Regions from separate parts of the Erysipelothrix piscisicarius genome, predicted to be linked through region 1. Evidence: a T-box and tRNA genes for the amino acid it is inferred to sense, from the RefSeq annotation. Region 1 holds a T-box; the other holds one or more tRNA genes.
The links. The T-box of region 1 lies ahead of serS (serine--tRNA ligase). A T-box ahead of a tRNA ligase gene usually reads a tRNA of that ligase, here a tRNA-Ser.

Region 1 (8,160 bases):
TCAATGAAGCAAAAATCACGTTACATACTTTGTCCAATTACTCAACATTGATTCAAGTAGCACGGGAAATGGAAGCGATAACGGACGAAAACCTATCATTACTCCAAGCTTGGGCTGAAAATCCATCTTCATTTAAATAAAAAACTTAGTATATTTGGAACTGACCTAGTTCCTTGGGACTAAAGAAAAAACCAAGTTAGGATGAAGTTAACCGATAATTTACGGGAGATTGATATCCTAGCTTTTCTTGTATTCGATTTTCATTGTAATATTTTAAATAGTTTATCACAGTTTGTGATACAATTTCAGTAGAACCCTTTAGTTCTGGGTTTAATTCGAATGTTTCACACTTTAGCGAGGCATGAAACGATTCGATAGGAGCATTATCAGCGGGTGTACCCTTACGGGACATACTCATGGTAATGCTTTTATTTTTTACTTTGAGTTGATACTCTTTTGATGTATAGACACTCCCTTGATCAGAATGAAGAATACATGGCTGAACGATATCCGGAAGTTGATTTAATGTATCAACCACACATTCTAGGTTTTGTCTGTCACTCAATGTAGACGCAATAATCTCACCATTATATAAATCCATGATCGTAGATAAATAGAGCATCTTATGGCCATAAGGGATGTAAGTGATATCTGTCACCAATTTCTCTAGAGGACGTAGTGATTTAAAGTCGCGATTAATGATATTGGGCATAATGATCTTCGGATTTTGTTTTCGATACCGTTTGACCTAACACGGCATTGACATTGGTGTTTCTGCATTATCTTTGAACAGTGTTCTTATTGATAATTCTTTCTTTCGAATTAATGCAGTTATTTTCGATATCCATAACGAAATTTATTTTCTTTACAAAGTTCAATTACTAATGCTTCATTGACAGAATAATTATTAGACTCTAGTTGCTCTTTTTTAGTCCAACGGTAATACGTTGACTTAGGTACCCCAAAAAGATTCAAGATATCTTTAAGAGATACAGTGTTGCGATACTCTTCAACGAGCTTGATGATTATTTCAGGAACCACATCCTTTCTCTTCAAATACTTTTAATAGTTCAATTTGTTGCTCCAAAGATTTAATTCTAAGTCTTTGTGTTTCTTCGACCGTGTCTCCTTCAGGCCCTTTTCCAAAAGTATATTGCTTGCCTACAGGTTGAGAAAATCGATAGTGTTCACCATTTCGATACCATCTCCACCATGTTTTGACTTGTGTTACATTTTTTATTCCAAGTTCAGTCTGAATAAACCTGCTTGAGTAGCCTGCCAATTTCATTTCTATAACTTTCATCTTTGTCTCATAGCTATGCATAGTTCGTGTTCCCATATAAAAACCTCCTATATTGAACTATTTTACAATAATTCTCATACAAGAGGTTTTTTTCTTTAGTCCCACGGAACTAGGTCAGTTCCTTCCCTTAAATCGGTGTTTTTATATGTTTAATCATTTTAATATGGGAAATACCTACTTCTTCATATATTTCCCCAGTTATTTCAAATCCTTGTCTCTTATATATGTTCATTGCACTCAGTTGTGCGTTCAATTCAATTTTATCAATCCCATTGTTTTCTGCTTGGATAATTGCATAGCGAACTAGTTTGGAAGCAATTTTTTTATTACGATATGGTTTTAGAACTGCGAGTCTTCCAATTTTCATTGTTCTATCAGAGCAATATAATCGCATTGTACCGATAACGTGATTCTGTTGCATTGCAACTACATGACTAACTTGTTGATGGTCAAGGATGTCAAGTTCATCATATTCTTCTGAAGGGTCAATATTTTGCTCATCTACAAATACTTTTTTACGGACATCAAGATATCTTTTAAACATAGATTCATCTACCTTTTTAATTTTCACTTGTTTATTTCGTTGCTGTTTAAAGAAATCCAACATCAGTTGTTTGGTTTTATCTCCTTGTATTCCCGCAATCACTTCTGGATAGTGGTTATAGCCCTCTATCTTCGTAAAATCGATTACCGACCCTAAACAACCACTTTTAGGTTCTTTTGATCCGTAAACAACGGTACTTACCCTTGATTGCATAATGGCTCCTGTACACATTGCACAGGGTTCCAGTGTTACATATAAAGTGCAACCTTCTAAATTCCAAGAACCAAGTGTTTCTCCTGCCTGATCCATCGCAATAATTTCCGCATGCCCAGAAGGTTGGTGTTGCGTTTCTCGAACATTATGACCTCGTCCAATGATTTGATTGTTGTAGACAACGACAGCACCAACAGGAACTTCTTCTTTATCATAAGCTTGAAGTGCTTCTTGATATGCCGCATCCATATATTTGTTATGTTCGATAGTAACGCCCCCTTATATACAAAAAGAGCCACAACACACATAAGAGCTAATGTAAGGCTGCTGCATTCCTGCCCTGACCTGGTTAACTAGATTATGTTGTTGTAGCATAGTTATTATACCAAAACTGTCTTAAAATGCAACCTCTTAAACGACTAATTTAAATGTTCCACGTGAAACATTATGGTATAATTTCAATGGAGGTTTCTTATGATTAAATTAATAGCAACTGATATGGATCACACGCTTTTAGATGATGATTCAAATCTTCCTTGTAATTTTGAAGAGGTGCTTGCGGAGCTCAAGAACAACAACATCCATATGGTACTTGCAAGTGGTCGCACCCTCTTTAGCATTAAGAAGAAGGCCCATGATTATATCGATGATCTTTCGTTTGTTTCTGATAATGGTGCGATCGTTGAACATCAGGGTAAGATACTTTATCAATCTGTCTTTTCAAAACGCGATATTAAGATTGTTACCGAGGTTTTTAGACAATGCAAAGAAACATCGATTATCGCTTCCGGTATTAATTGCGCCTATGTCGAACTTGGTGATCCAGTCCACGAACAATATCTTGAAGAGTATTATCCTGGCTTTGTTATCGTCGATGACTTAACAGACGTTGATCTTAATTTCGTTAAAATAACTGCATGCAGTCTTCATCACACCGTTTCTAATTTCCAAGAGATCGTACAATCAGCTCTAAACGGAACCTTTAATGCCGTTACAGCTGGCGCGGTGTGGATCGATGTTATGAACTCTGATGTTAATAAAGGACAAGGAATCCAGCACCTTCTACAAACGCTTAATATCGATGCTGCGGACATTGTTACGTTTGGTGACTATCACAACGACATCCAGATGTTAAAGCTCGCTGGACGCTCGTATGCCGTTTCTAACGCACACGAAGATGTGAAGCGAATCGTTACTGAGGTAATTGATTCAAATAACAATAATGCGGTAATGAATCAAATTCAAAAATTAATCACTAAATAAAAAAATAGAGCCTATTGATTCGGCTCTATTTTTTTATTAAATCCCATATAGGGTTGTAATGCTTCTGGTATAAGTACGCTTCCGTCTGCTTGAAGATTGTTTTCTAAAAAGGCGATAAGCATTCGTGGTGGTGCTACTACCGTATTGTTTAAGGTATGTGCGTAAACACGTCCTTCTGGTGTGTCAATACGTATTTTTAATCGACGCGCTTGTGCATCTGTTAAATTTGAGCAACTTCCAACTTCAAAATATTTTTTCTGTCTAGGACTCCATGCTTCTACATCAACACTCTTGTTTTTTAAATCGGCAAGGTCTCCGGAACAACATTCGAGTACACGTACAGGAATATCAAGGGTTCTAAAGAAATCTACTGAATTATGATAAAGTTCTTCAAAGAGTGCTGCACTATCATTTGGATGACAAACGACTACCATTTCTTGTTTCTCAAATTGGTGTATACGGTATACACCGCGTTCTTCAATACCGTGCGCGCCCACTTCTTTTCGGAAACATGGTGAGTAGCTGGTAAGTTTGTGTGGGAGCGTTTCTCCATCAATAATTGTATCGATATACTTACCTATCATTGAGTGTTCACTCGTACCGATAAGATAAAGGTCTTCACCTTCAATTTTATACATCATGTTTTCCATCTCTTCAAAACTCATAACACCACTAACAACGTCACGATGAATCATAAATGGAGGGATTCCATAGTCATATCCACGATCAATCATGAAATCACGGGCATAAGTTGTCACCGCTGAATGAAGTCTCGCAATGTCTTTTTGTAAATAGTAGAATCCTGCTCCGGCAACCTTACGTGCGGCATCAAGATCAATTCCACCAAATGACTCCATAATATCCGTATGGTAAGGAACATCGAAGCCTTTATCGATAATTTCACCTACAGTATAACGTTCTACATTTTCGCTATCATCTTTTCCGATAGGAACGTCATCCGCAATAATATTAGGGATTTCCATCATCAAACCTTTAATTTTTTCAAATAGAGGTTCTTCTCTCTCTTCGATTTCTTTTAGTTCAAGGGCGAAGGCCTGTACCTGTTCCTTTACAGCATTTGCTTCTTCAATCTTCTTTTGTCCCATAAGTTGGCCGATTTGCTTACTTAAAGCATTACGTTGCCCTCTTAATTCATCCGCACGTGTTTTAATACCGCGGTATTCGATATCCAAAGCAATGATTTCATCTACCATATTTTCCTTATGATCTTGGAATTTCTTCTTAAGGTTGTCCTTAATAAGCTCAGGATTCGTTCTAAATAGATTAATATCTAACATATTTTTCTCCTTTTGAAAATAAAAAAAACACCTCTTAAGGGACGTATGTACGTGGTGCCACCCTTTTTTCATATGTTCCACGTGGAACATACCTTTAACAGATAACGGTTGTCTTCCGAAATTAATCTCTCCAGGGTGGAACTATAGCGTTTTATAATGATTTTCACCAAACATCATCTCTCTTAAATAAAACAGTTATATTATTCCCTTTCAACGAGTTTAAGTAAATTATAGCGATTATCATATTTTAAGTCAAATAGAATCGAAAGAAAAAAAGCAAGGATTTTATCCTTGCTTTGCTTATTCGGTTATTTCTATTTCTTTGTTTTCAATTTGTACTTCCGGTTCGTTCGTTTGATCGTCTTCGGGTTCCTCATCAACTGTCGGTTGTAGTATTGCTACTTGAGAAACAGAATCCGATTCACCAACATTAATCAATCTTACACCAATTGTTGAACGTCCATAGATTCCGATATTGCTAATCTCTGTTCGAATAACAGTACCCTCGTTTGATATAATTAATGCTTCTTCATCACCGTTAACTGCACGTAATGAAACAAGTTCGCCGTTTTTCTCAGTAATATTTACTGTTTTAACACCTTTAGCACCACGTTTCGTACGGCGGTATTCCGAAATGTCTGTACGCTTACCGTATCCCTTTTCAGTTACCGCTAAAATATATTGACCTTCACGATCCGTCGCAATCCCTACAACTTCACCTTCATCAACATTGAATCCAATAACACCTGACGCTGTACGTCCCATTGAACGAACCTCATTCTCATCGAATCGAACAGCTTTACCGTTGCTTCCTCCGATAATGATTTCGTTGTCCCCGTTAGTCATACGAACACCTACGAGTTCATCATCTTCTCGTAACGTAATTGCAATTTTACCGTTTTGACGGATCGATTCAAATTCTTGAACTTCAACTCGTTTCACTATACCTTGCTTTGTAACGAAGAATGCATATCTCGATTCATCATCTTTGGCAACTTTCACGAGCGTTTTAACGGTTTCTCCTTCTGCAAGATTCAATAAGTTTACAACAGGTATCCCCTTTGATGTTCGGCTTGAAGACGGTACATTAAATCCACGAATACGGTAGACTTTACCAAGGTTTGTAAAGAGTAGTAGATAGTCATGCGTCGACATTGCAATGAATTGATCCACTGTATCTTCATCATAAGTACTAATACCACGTACACCTTTCCCACCACGGTTTTGTGTGTTGAATGAATCAACTGTTGTTCGCTTGATATAACCATTCATAGTCATCGTAACAACAATATCTTCCACCGGAATTAAATCTTCATCCAACATGTCAATATCCGCTTCTACGATTTCTGAACGGCGATCATCACCGAATTTTGTTTTAATTTCGGTCAATTCGTCTTTAATAATGGTAAGTAAGCGATCATGGTTCGCTAAAATATCTTTTAAATCAATAATTAGAATTGTTAATTCATTAAATTCGCTCTCGACTTTATCACGTTGTAACCCAGTTAAACGACGTAATTGCATATCTAATACCGCTTTAGACTGGATCTCTGTTAAGTCAAATGCTTCATTAAGTCGGGTAATCGCCTCCGGATCGTCTTTAGATGATCGAATAATTGAGATTACTTCATCGATATGATCAAGTGCAATCATCAACCCTTGAAGAATATGTGCCCGATCTTCGGCTTTCTTCAATTCAAATTGTGTTCTACGTGTAACGATTTCAATTTGATGGTCGCGATAATGACTTAATACCTGTAATAGATTTAAGAGCTCGGGACGGCCATTCACCAACGCAAGCATATTTACCCCAAAAGATGATTGGAGGGCAGTAAGACGATAAAGTTGATTTAAGACAACCTCTGCTTGAACTTCTCTTCGTAATTCAACAACAATACGAATTCCTTCACGGTTTGATTCATCTCTTAAATCGGTAATTCCGTCAATTTCTTTATCACGAACAAGAGTAGCAATTTTTTCAACTAATGTGGCTTTATTTACTTGATATGGAATTTCAGAAATAACAATACGTGGCTTCCCGTTTTTCATTTCTTCGATATCCACTTTAGCCCGCATAACTACAGAACCGCGTCCTGTTTCAAATGCTGACTTAATACCACTACGACCTAATAGGAGCGCACCTGTTGGGAAGTCGGGTCCGAAAATGTATTCATCCATTAATTCTTTAATTGTAATATCTGGATTATCGATAAGTGCAATCGTTGCGTCAATAACTTCGCCAAGATTATGAGGAGGGATGTTTGTTGCCATACCAACCGCAATTCCGGTTCCACCATTAACGAGAACGTTTGGGAAACGTGACGGAAGCACTGCAGGTTCGCGTTCTTCACCGTCGTAGTTATCAATGAAATCAACGGTGTTTTTATTGATATCACGAATTAATTCCATCGAAATTTTAGACATACGCGCTTCGGTATAACGCATCGCAGCTGCACCGTCGCCATCGACTGATCCAAAGTTTCCGTGACCATCAATCAACATATAGCGGTATGAAAACTCTTGGGCCATACGTACCATTGAATCATACACAGCCGTATCCCCATGCGGGTGATACTTACCAATTACTTCACCAACAATACGTGCTGACTTTTTATAAGGTTTATCACTCGTCATACCAAGATCATTCATTGCGTATAAGATTCGACGATGAACGGGTTTTAGACCATCACGGACATCTGGCAACGCACGTGAAACAATAACCGACATGGCATAGGAGACGAATGATTTTTTCATTTCTTCAGAAATATTACGTTGTTTTATTTTGTCATAACTTTGTGTATTATCTTCCATTGTGTCCTCCTAAATATCCAAATCAGCATATTCAGCGTTCGTCTGAATAAATTCACGACGCGGTGCCACTTCATCACCCATTAAGGTTTCAAAAATAACATCGGCTTCCATTGCATCATCAATTGTAACTTGTATTAATGTACGTGTTTCTGGATCCATGGTTGTATCCCATAACTGCTCCGGATTCATTTCCCCAAGACCTTTGTATCGTTGTACGTTAAATCGGTCTCCAAATTCGACCTTTAGTTCATCCAACTCCTCTTCCTCATAGGCATAAGCAATCTTATTTCCACGAGAAATCTTATAAAGTGGTGGTTGCGCGATATAGACGAATCCATTTTCAATGAGCGGTCTTAAGAATCGGTAGAAGAATGTTAATAATAACGTTCTAATATGTGCACCATCGACGTCCGCATCAGTCATGATAATAATTTTATGGTAACGTAATTTTTCGATGTCCATTTCATCTGATACACCCGTACCAAATGCTGTAATCATCATACGAATTTCATTGTTATCAAATATTTTATGTAGGCGTGCTTTTTCTACGTTAATAACTTTACCTCGAAGCGGTAGAATCGCTTGGAATTTGCTGTCGCGGCCTTGTTTAGCACTACCACCCGCAGAATCCCCCTCGACGATATAAATTTCGCACTCAGATGGATTACGATTTGAACAGTCCGCAAGTTTTCCAGGTAAAGAAGAAACTTCAAGAGCCCCTTTTCGAC
Region 2 (8,160 bases), 520 kb from region 1:
CCATGGAAATTCCTCCTTCTACTGTCTATTTCCAATAGACCTGCTCTGTACAAATTCCCCGGCTTCTCACTGACCATGACAACGCTATTCAGTGTGCCGGCAACCTTGCACTTCTATGCAGTCGCTTTAGTATTATACACTATCTATCTATAAATTCAAGGACTTTTAGACTATTATTTCAAAAAAAATAAATTGGTATAAAAATCCTCCTTTTAAGCGGTTCTATTGATTGTAATTACATTCTGTTTGATCTCGAAAAATCCATTTTTTTCTTATATAAATAGCGACAATAGGTACGAGTCCACAATTTGACTTGTTTGCATAAAAAAACCTCTACTTAGTAGAGGTTCATTTATTAAAAAGTAATTATTTAACGATTTCTGTAACGTTACCAGCACCAACTGTACGTCCACCCTCACGAATTGAGAATGTTGTACCTTGCTCTACAGCGATTGGAGCGATAAGTTCTACAGTCATTTCTACGTTATCACCAGGCATGACCATGTCAACACCTTCAGGTAATTGAATTGTTCCGGTTACGTCTGTTGTACGGAAGTAGAATTGAGGACGGTAGTTGTTAACAAATGGAGTATGACGTCCACCTTCTTCTTTGCTTAAGATATAAACTTGAGCTTTAAAGATTTTGTGAGGTGTAACTGAACCTGGTTTAGCAAGAACTTGTCCACGTTCGATTTCTTCACGGTTAACACCACGTAGAAGTGCCCCAACGTTATCACCAGCCATAGCTGAATCTAACATTTTGTGGAACATTTCGATACCTGTAACAACAGTTTTTGATGTAGGGTGAATACCAACGATTTCAACTTCTTCGTTAAGTTTTAATTCTCCACGTTCAACACGTCCTGTAGCAACTGTACCACGACCTGATATTGTGAATACGTCTTCTACTGACATTAAGAATGGTTTGTCTGTATCACGAACTGGTTCTGGAACATTAGCGTCGATAGCATCCATGAGTTCGATAATTTTTTCTTCCCATTGTGCTTCGCCTTCTAATGCTTTAAGAGCTGATCCGCGGATAACTGGACAGTTATCTCCATCGTAATCGTTTTCTGATAGTAATTCACGAACTTCCATTTCAACTAAGTCGATTAACTCTTCGTCATCAACCATGTCGCATTTGTTCAAGAATACTACGAAGTAAGGAACACCTAATTGTTTTGCAAGTAGGATGTGCTCACGAGTTTGAGGCATTGGACCATCTGTAGCTGAAACAACTAAGATAGCACCGTCCATTTGTGCAGCACCTGTGATCATGTTTTTAACGTAGTCAGCGTGACCTGGACAGTCAACGTGTGCGTAGTGACGAGCTTCTGTTTCGTATTCAACGTGTGAAGTTGAGATTGTGATTCCACGTTCTCTTTCTTCAGGCGCCTTATCGATTTGGTCGTAAGCTTGAGCAGCCCCGCCACCTTTTTTAGCTAATACGTTTGTAATAGCAGCTGTTAATGTAGTTTTACCATGGTCAACGTGTCCTAATGTACCAACGTTAACATGGGGTTTGGAACGATCAAATTTTTCTTTTGACATGTGCAATTTTCCTCCTATGTATAAAATATTGCCTATCAACTATATATTAAGATAATCTTCATATAAAATCAATACGTAAATATCAACTGGTTATTTTTTCTTTTTAGCAACTGTTTCTGCAATGCTCTTAGGCACTTCTTCGTAGTGATCGAATTGCATTGATGAGTTACCGCGACCTTGTGTAAATGAACGAAGGTCAGTTGTATATCCAGACATATTTGATAGTGGAACCCAAGCTTTAACGATAACTGCGTTACCGCGTTCTTCTTGATCACGAATTTGTCCACGACGTCCTGAGATATCTCCCATAACTGCTCCTAAGTATTCACTTGGTGCTGTGATTTCAACATTCATGATTGGTTCTAATAGTACTGGATTACATTTTTTAGCAGCTTCCTTGAAAGCCATGCTAGCAGCGATTTTATAAGCCATTTCTGAGGAGTCAACATCATGTGATGATCCGTCGAATAAAGTAGCTTTGATATCAATTGCAGGATATCCAGCAATTAAACCATTTTGAAGTGCAGCTGTAAGCCCTTCTTGTGCTGATTTGATAAATTCACGAGGAACTGTACCACCAACAACTTTATCAACCCATTCAAAACCTTTACCTGGGTTTGGTTCGAATTTGATCCAAACGTGTCCGTATTGTCCACGACCACCAGATTGGCGAACGAATTTACCTTCACAGTCTGCTGCACTACGAATTGTTTCTCGGTAAGCAACTTGTGGAGCACCTACGTTAGCTTCAACCTTAAATTCACGTTTCATACGATCTACAAGAATGTCTAAGTGTAACTCACCCATCCCCGCAATGATTGTTTGTCCTGTTTCATCATCGGTATATATTTTAAATGTTGGATCTTCTTCAGCTAATTTAGCTAAAGCAAGCCCCATCTTATCTTGGTCACCTTTTGATTTTGGTTCAACGGCAACGTTAATAACTGGTTCTGGGAAGACCATTGATTCAAGAATGATTTCATTCTTTTCATCACAAAGTGTATCCCCTGTTCCTGTAACTTTAAGACCAACAGCAGCAGCGATTTCACCAGCATAAACGTTATCGATTTCTTCACGGTGGTTAGCATGCATTTGCATGATACGACCGAAGCGTTCGCGTTTGCGTTTTACTGAGTTATATACTGGTCCACCTGATGTTGCAACACCTGAGTACACACGGAAGTATGTAAGACGTCCAACAAATGGGTCAGTCATAACTTTGAAAGCTAGAGCTGAGAATGGTGCTTCATCACTTGCTTCACGAACAGCTTCTTCACCACTTGGTAAAGTACCATTCACAGCTGGAATATCAACTGGTGAAGGTAAGTAATCGATAACTGCATCAAGCATCGCGATAACACCTTTATTCTTATAAGCAGCACCACAAAGTACTGGGAAGAATTCACCACTGATTACAGCTTTACGGATAGCAGTCTTGATTTGTTCAACTGTTGGTTCAACACCTTCAAGAATAAGCATCATAAAGTCTTCATCGAAATCAGAGATTTGTTCAAATAATACTTCACGAGCTTCAGCTACTTGAGCTTTAAACTCTTCAGGAATTTCAACAATATCATCTGTTTTTTGTGATACGTCAGCAAACATATGTGCTTCTTGCTCAACGATATCAATGAGACCATCGAAATAGTCTTCAACCCCAATAGGGATTTGGATTGGTGCTGATTTAGCTCCTAAACGATCAACAATAGTTTTTGCTGACATATAGAAATCTGCACCGGTTGCGTCCATCTTATTAATGAACACGATACGAGGTACGTTATATTTTGTTGCTTGACGCCAAACAGTTTCTGTTTGAGGTTCAACACCTGATTTAGCATCAAGTACTGTAACCGCACCATCAAGAACACGTAATGAACGTTCAACCTCAACAGTAAAGTCAACGTGACCAGGAGTATCAATAATGTTTACGCGGTGGCCCTTCCAAGCAGCAGTTGTAGCAGCTGAAGTGATTGTAATACCACGTTCTTGCTCCTGCGCCATCCAGTCCATCGTTGCAGCACCATCATGAGTTTCCCCGATCTTATGTGTACGACCTGTATAATAGAGAATACGTTCTGTTGTAGTTGTTTTACCAGCATCGATGTGAGCCATGATACCGATATTACGCATTTTATCTAATGAAAATTCTCTTGCCATAAGATGTAAGTCTCCTTTTCTACGTTAATCTTACCAACGGTAGTGTGCGAATGCTTTATTGGCTTCAGCCATTTTATGCACATCGTCACGTTTCTTAACTGAAGCACCTACACCATTTGATGCATCGATGATTTCAGCAGCTAAGCGTTCTTCCATTGTTTTTTCTCCACGTGAACGTGAATATTGAACAATCCAACGAAGTCCAAGTGTCAAACGACGTTCTTGAGTTACTTCAATAGGGATTTGGATGTTTGATCCACCAACTCGGCGAGCTTTAAGTTCTAAGACTGGTAATACGTTGTCTAAAGCTTCCTCAAATACTTCCATTGGTTGGCGACCTGTTTTTTCTTCAATAATTGCAAAAGCGTTATAAAGAATTGATTGTGCTAAACCTTTTTTACCATCAATCATGATTCTGTTGATTAAACGTGTTACTAATTTTGAATTGTAAATTGGGTCAGCAACTACGTCGCGCTTTGGAACATGTCCTTTTCTAGGCATTTAATTCACTCCTCTCATTTTTGATGTTAATTAATCTTCTTGTCTTGGTTTTTTAGTACCGTATAGTGAACGGCTTTGACGACGGTCAGTTACACCAGCACAGTCCATTGTTCCACGAACGATGTGGTAACGAACCCCAGGTAAGTCTTTAACACGACCACCACGAATAAGAACAACACTATGTTCTTGTAAGTTGTGACCGATTCCTGGAATATAAGCCGTAACTTCCATACCATTACTCAAACGAACACGTGCATATTTACGTAATGCTGAGTTAGGTTTCTTAGGTGTCATTGTACCAACACGTGTACATACTCCACGTTTTTGTGGACTATTTACTTTAGTTGTTTGACGTTTAATCGTATTTAAACTACGACCTAATGCCGGTGATTTCGATTTGTAAACGCGTTTTGTACGACCTTTTTGAATCAATTGGTTAATTGTAGGCATTAATTTTCTCCCTTCTTAGTTTTTTTGTGCACACAGTACCATGTGTGCCGCGACTCACATATTAATTAGGTTTCCACGAAAGAAACCCAGTATTAATTCATAAGCATTTACATTTTATCACACTAATCGTTGTTGTCAACATATTAAACAAAAAAAATATAATAATCAGAGTGCAGTCAATGTGACTGCATCCGATTATTAATTTCTTCTAGTCCTCTATGGCCGTTTGATTCAAATCTTCATCTCTGCGAAAGATGGTTATTTTACCTTCGTCATGAAGCGTTTTAAGAATTGTTGCCGAGATTGGAAGTGCGAATAAACCTACGAAACCAAACATCTTCAACCCTACATATATAAGGATAAGGGTTGCAAGGGGATGCAATCCAATTTGATCTCCAACAATCTTTGGTTCCAAGATATTTCGAATGACGGTAATAATGATGTAAGTAATCATTAAACCAACACCGAGTGGTGTGTTTCCCATAATGAGTTCAATAATGAACCAAGGAATCATAACTGTCCCAGTACCAAGAACTGGAAGAATATCAATGATTGCTACCATAAAGGCTAATCCTATTGGGTTATGAATTCCAAGAACAAAGAATGCGATTGATAATTCAACAAACGTTAATGACATCAACTTGGCATATGCTCTTAAATATTTTCCTAGAACTGAAATGAGTCCATCTTTAATATCTAAGATTAACGTTCTTTGTTTAAGTGGAATCATTCCCATCACACTATTTACAATCCCTTGATAGTCAAGTGTAAAGAAGAACGATGAAATAATCGCGATAAGGATTGAAATTAATACACTTGGAATCGAGGAAATTAATCGTGTTATAAAGTTTATTGTACCACCCGAAATCCCTTTGAAAATCCCATCGATGCTTTGCACCACAGAGCGACCGATTGATTCAATAATATCAATTACATCAGGGTCGAGATTTACGACCGCACCTTCAACCCAAACAATAATTGATTCGATTGCTGGAGAGAGTGTCGTTTGATAAAAACTTGGAACAGCCTTAGCAAAATTTTGGATGCCTGCAATAACCGCTACCAAGATCCAAAAAATAGCCGCAGCTAATAATATATAGAAAAGAATAACAACTAAAAGTGAAGACCCTTTTTGATTTCCAATTTTTTTCGTTAATTTAGATATTACCGGCTTCAACAAGAATGCAATCACAAAACCAATAATAAAGGGCATCAAGTATTTTGTTGAAAACTTAAGTACTAAAGCAGCAAGACTAAAACTTATTGCAAAATATAAAATATTAATTATAAAATTTTTACGTTTTTCGATCATAATTTCCTCCATCTATAATTTATTTTAAAGATATAGCGATTTAATGTCTACCTTTATCACGCCACAGGCCAATATTTTGCTTTTTCGCTTGATTTTGCAAACGATTCAGTTGATCTACATAAAGATAGTCTCCGTAAATGTATTTCACTTTAGCGTAGCCGCCCGAAACCAGGAGTTCTTGCAAAAGTACATCATCAACACGCACCCACGCTATCACACATCCATACTTGTCGTATTTATCTGCGTTGGGATCATATTCAAGTTCAATCGTTTTTGCACTTTTTAAATGATTGCATGTGAACGAACTTGCCTCTTCAGCATAAAACTGAGGATTGTACTCATCATTTTGACGTAATTCAGGTGTATCAACAGCAATAAAACGAACTTTCTCTTTTTTCCCACCAATGTTTAGCTGTGCTGTATCCCCGTCAATACACTTACTTAGTGTAGCCTGTTCCTTGTTTGAATTTATATTTGGTTTCATAAATTCTGTTAGAATAAATACGATTACTAAAACGGCGAATAGCGTGATTTTAAGTAACATATTTGCAGTCTTTTGTTTATTTTTATTGTTCATAGACTGATTATACCCCAAACAACGGTAAATATTAAAAAAAAACAATAAAAGGCTATTGCCTAAGACCTATTGTTGTGATAATATGAATGAGCACTCAAAGAAGAGCGCAAGAAACAAACTTGGAGATGTACTCAAGTGGCTGAAGAGGTGCCCCTGCTAAGGGTATAGGTCGGGTAACTGGCGCGGGAGTTCAAATCTCCCCATCTCCGCCATTATTTGTTTCTTAAATAAAAAAATGGTCCAGTGGTGTAGCGGTTAACATGCCTGCCTGTCACGCAGGAGATCGCGGGTTCGATTCCCGTCTGGACCGCCATTTTTTTGCAGGTGTAGTTCAATGGTAGAACACGACCTTGCCAAGGTTGAGGCGGGGGTTCAATTCCCCTCACCTGCTCCAAAAATATTAAAATAATATAGAACGTAACGTTCTTTTTTTTTCGTATAATAACTTCATGGTACTTTTTAGAAGTGAATTTTCGTATTTTTCCGTCGTGTTGTTGACTGTAAGGTTGCATTCCAGTGTTGTTTTGAAATCAGACAAAAAAAAACTAGTTTATGTTGTAAAAAAGGCTTGGAATAAGAATATATCTATGGTAATATATATGAGCGTTAAAGGTTTAACGTTTTGCAAATGGTCCAGTGGTGTAGCGGTTAACATGCCTGCCTGTCACGCAGGAGATCGCGGGTTCGATTCCCGTCTGGACCGCCATTTGCAGGTGTAGTTCAATGGTAGAACACGACCTTGCCAAGGTTGAGGCGGGGGTTCAATTCCCTCACCTGCTCCAAACAGTTAATCCAACTCTATAAGTTTACTTATAGAGTTTTTTTTATGATTTTAAATTCTATGATTGGTTTTCGTTCATTATACGTTATAATGCTTTTAAAGGAGGTTTGTGTATGCCTACATCAATCTATTTTATGAATATCATGGACAGCTATCAAATCGTTGTCGCTATAATCAGTCTGTCTGGTGTTTTACTGAGTTCTCTTTTTGGATACATTAGTTCATATCTCGGTAGAAAACAATCTGCAGATACCGAACTCAAAAAAATCAAAGAGAACCATCAGAAGCAAATTGATCAAGAGAAAAAACTTGAGAAGGACACAAAACTTCGTATTGTCTTACAAGAACTCACCGAGGGTTACTATGCGCTAAACTATGACCAATCAATTCCTGGCACTTACTTTAATACAAACGAAGGCCAAGAAGTATTTAATCGTGTTATGTCATTTATCACCGCCTATGGAAATGAACAATCTGTACACACAACCATTTACCTTCAAAAAGCGATTTTTGGGAGTAACTTATTAAGTAACTACTATCAAAGATTGTCCGAATATGTTGAAAACGACCTAACCTATACCATTGATTGGATTCGTTATGAAACGAATGCACTCACATCAATCTTAATTGCTCAGCTACGATATGACATCAGTCATGAATTATTGAATCCAAAAGATCTCATGATGGTGAAGTATAATAACGACAATCCAGTTCTTAGAGATTTTTTTGAATCAGGCGTTGACCTCTTTATCGAAATGCTTGAACTGAAACACTTTGATGCCTACACCGAAAATCATCAAGCATTGAAATAGAAATAAAAAACATACTCCA

Region 2: it encodes a tRNA-Ser, which carries the amino acid that the T-box ahead of serS (serine--tRNA ligase) is inferred to sense. The anticodon was not compared.

What each region holds. Positions count from the first base shown of each region.
Region 1 covers NZ_CP034234.1:318,645-326,804, forward strand. Annotated here, with positions in the region: gene pyrE (orotate phosphoribosyltransferase) at 1-140, shown strand, start outside; partial or broken gene EEI45_RS01560 (IS3 family transposase) at 197-1,339, opposite strand; gene tadA (tRNA adenosine(34) deaminase TadA) at 1,431-2,327, opposite strand; RNA gene ffs (signal recognition particle sRNA small type) at 2,349-2,436, opposite strand; gene EEI45_RS01575 (HAD family hydrolase) at 2,535-3,323, shown strand; gene serS (serine--tRNA ligase) at 3,335-4,621, opposite strand; T-box leader at 4,656-4,844, opposite strand; gene gyrA (DNA gyrase subunit A) at 4,922-7,432, opposite strand; gene gyrB (DNA topoisomerase (ATP-hydrolyzing) subunit B) at 7,442-8,160, opposite strand, start outside.
Region 2 covers NZ_CP034234.1:842,378-850,537, reverse strand. Annotated here, with positions in the region: gene rpsJ (30S ribosomal protein S10) at 1-4, opposite strand, end outside; gene tuf (elongation factor Tu) at 367-1,551, opposite strand; gene fusA (elongation factor G) at 1,642-3,708, opposite strand; gene rpsG (30S ribosomal protein S7) at 3,739-4,209, opposite strand; gene rpsL (30S ribosomal protein S12) at 4,240-4,659, opposite strand; gene ytvI (sporulation integral membrane protein YtvI) at 4,868-5,971, opposite strand; gene EEI45_RS04180 (thermonuclease family protein) at 6,012-6,548, opposite strand; tRNA gene EEI45_RS04175 (tRNA-Ser) at 6,670-6,760, shown strand; tRNA gene EEI45_RS04170 (tRNA-Asp) at 6,786-6,861, shown strand; tRNA gene EEI45_RS04165 (tRNA-Gly) at 6,869-6,942, shown strand; tRNA gene EEI45_RS04160 (tRNA-Asp) at 7,179-7,254, shown strand; tRNA gene EEI45_RS04155 (tRNA-Gly) at 7,258-7,330, shown strand; gene EEI45_RS04150 (hypothetical protein) at 7,443-8,141, shown strand.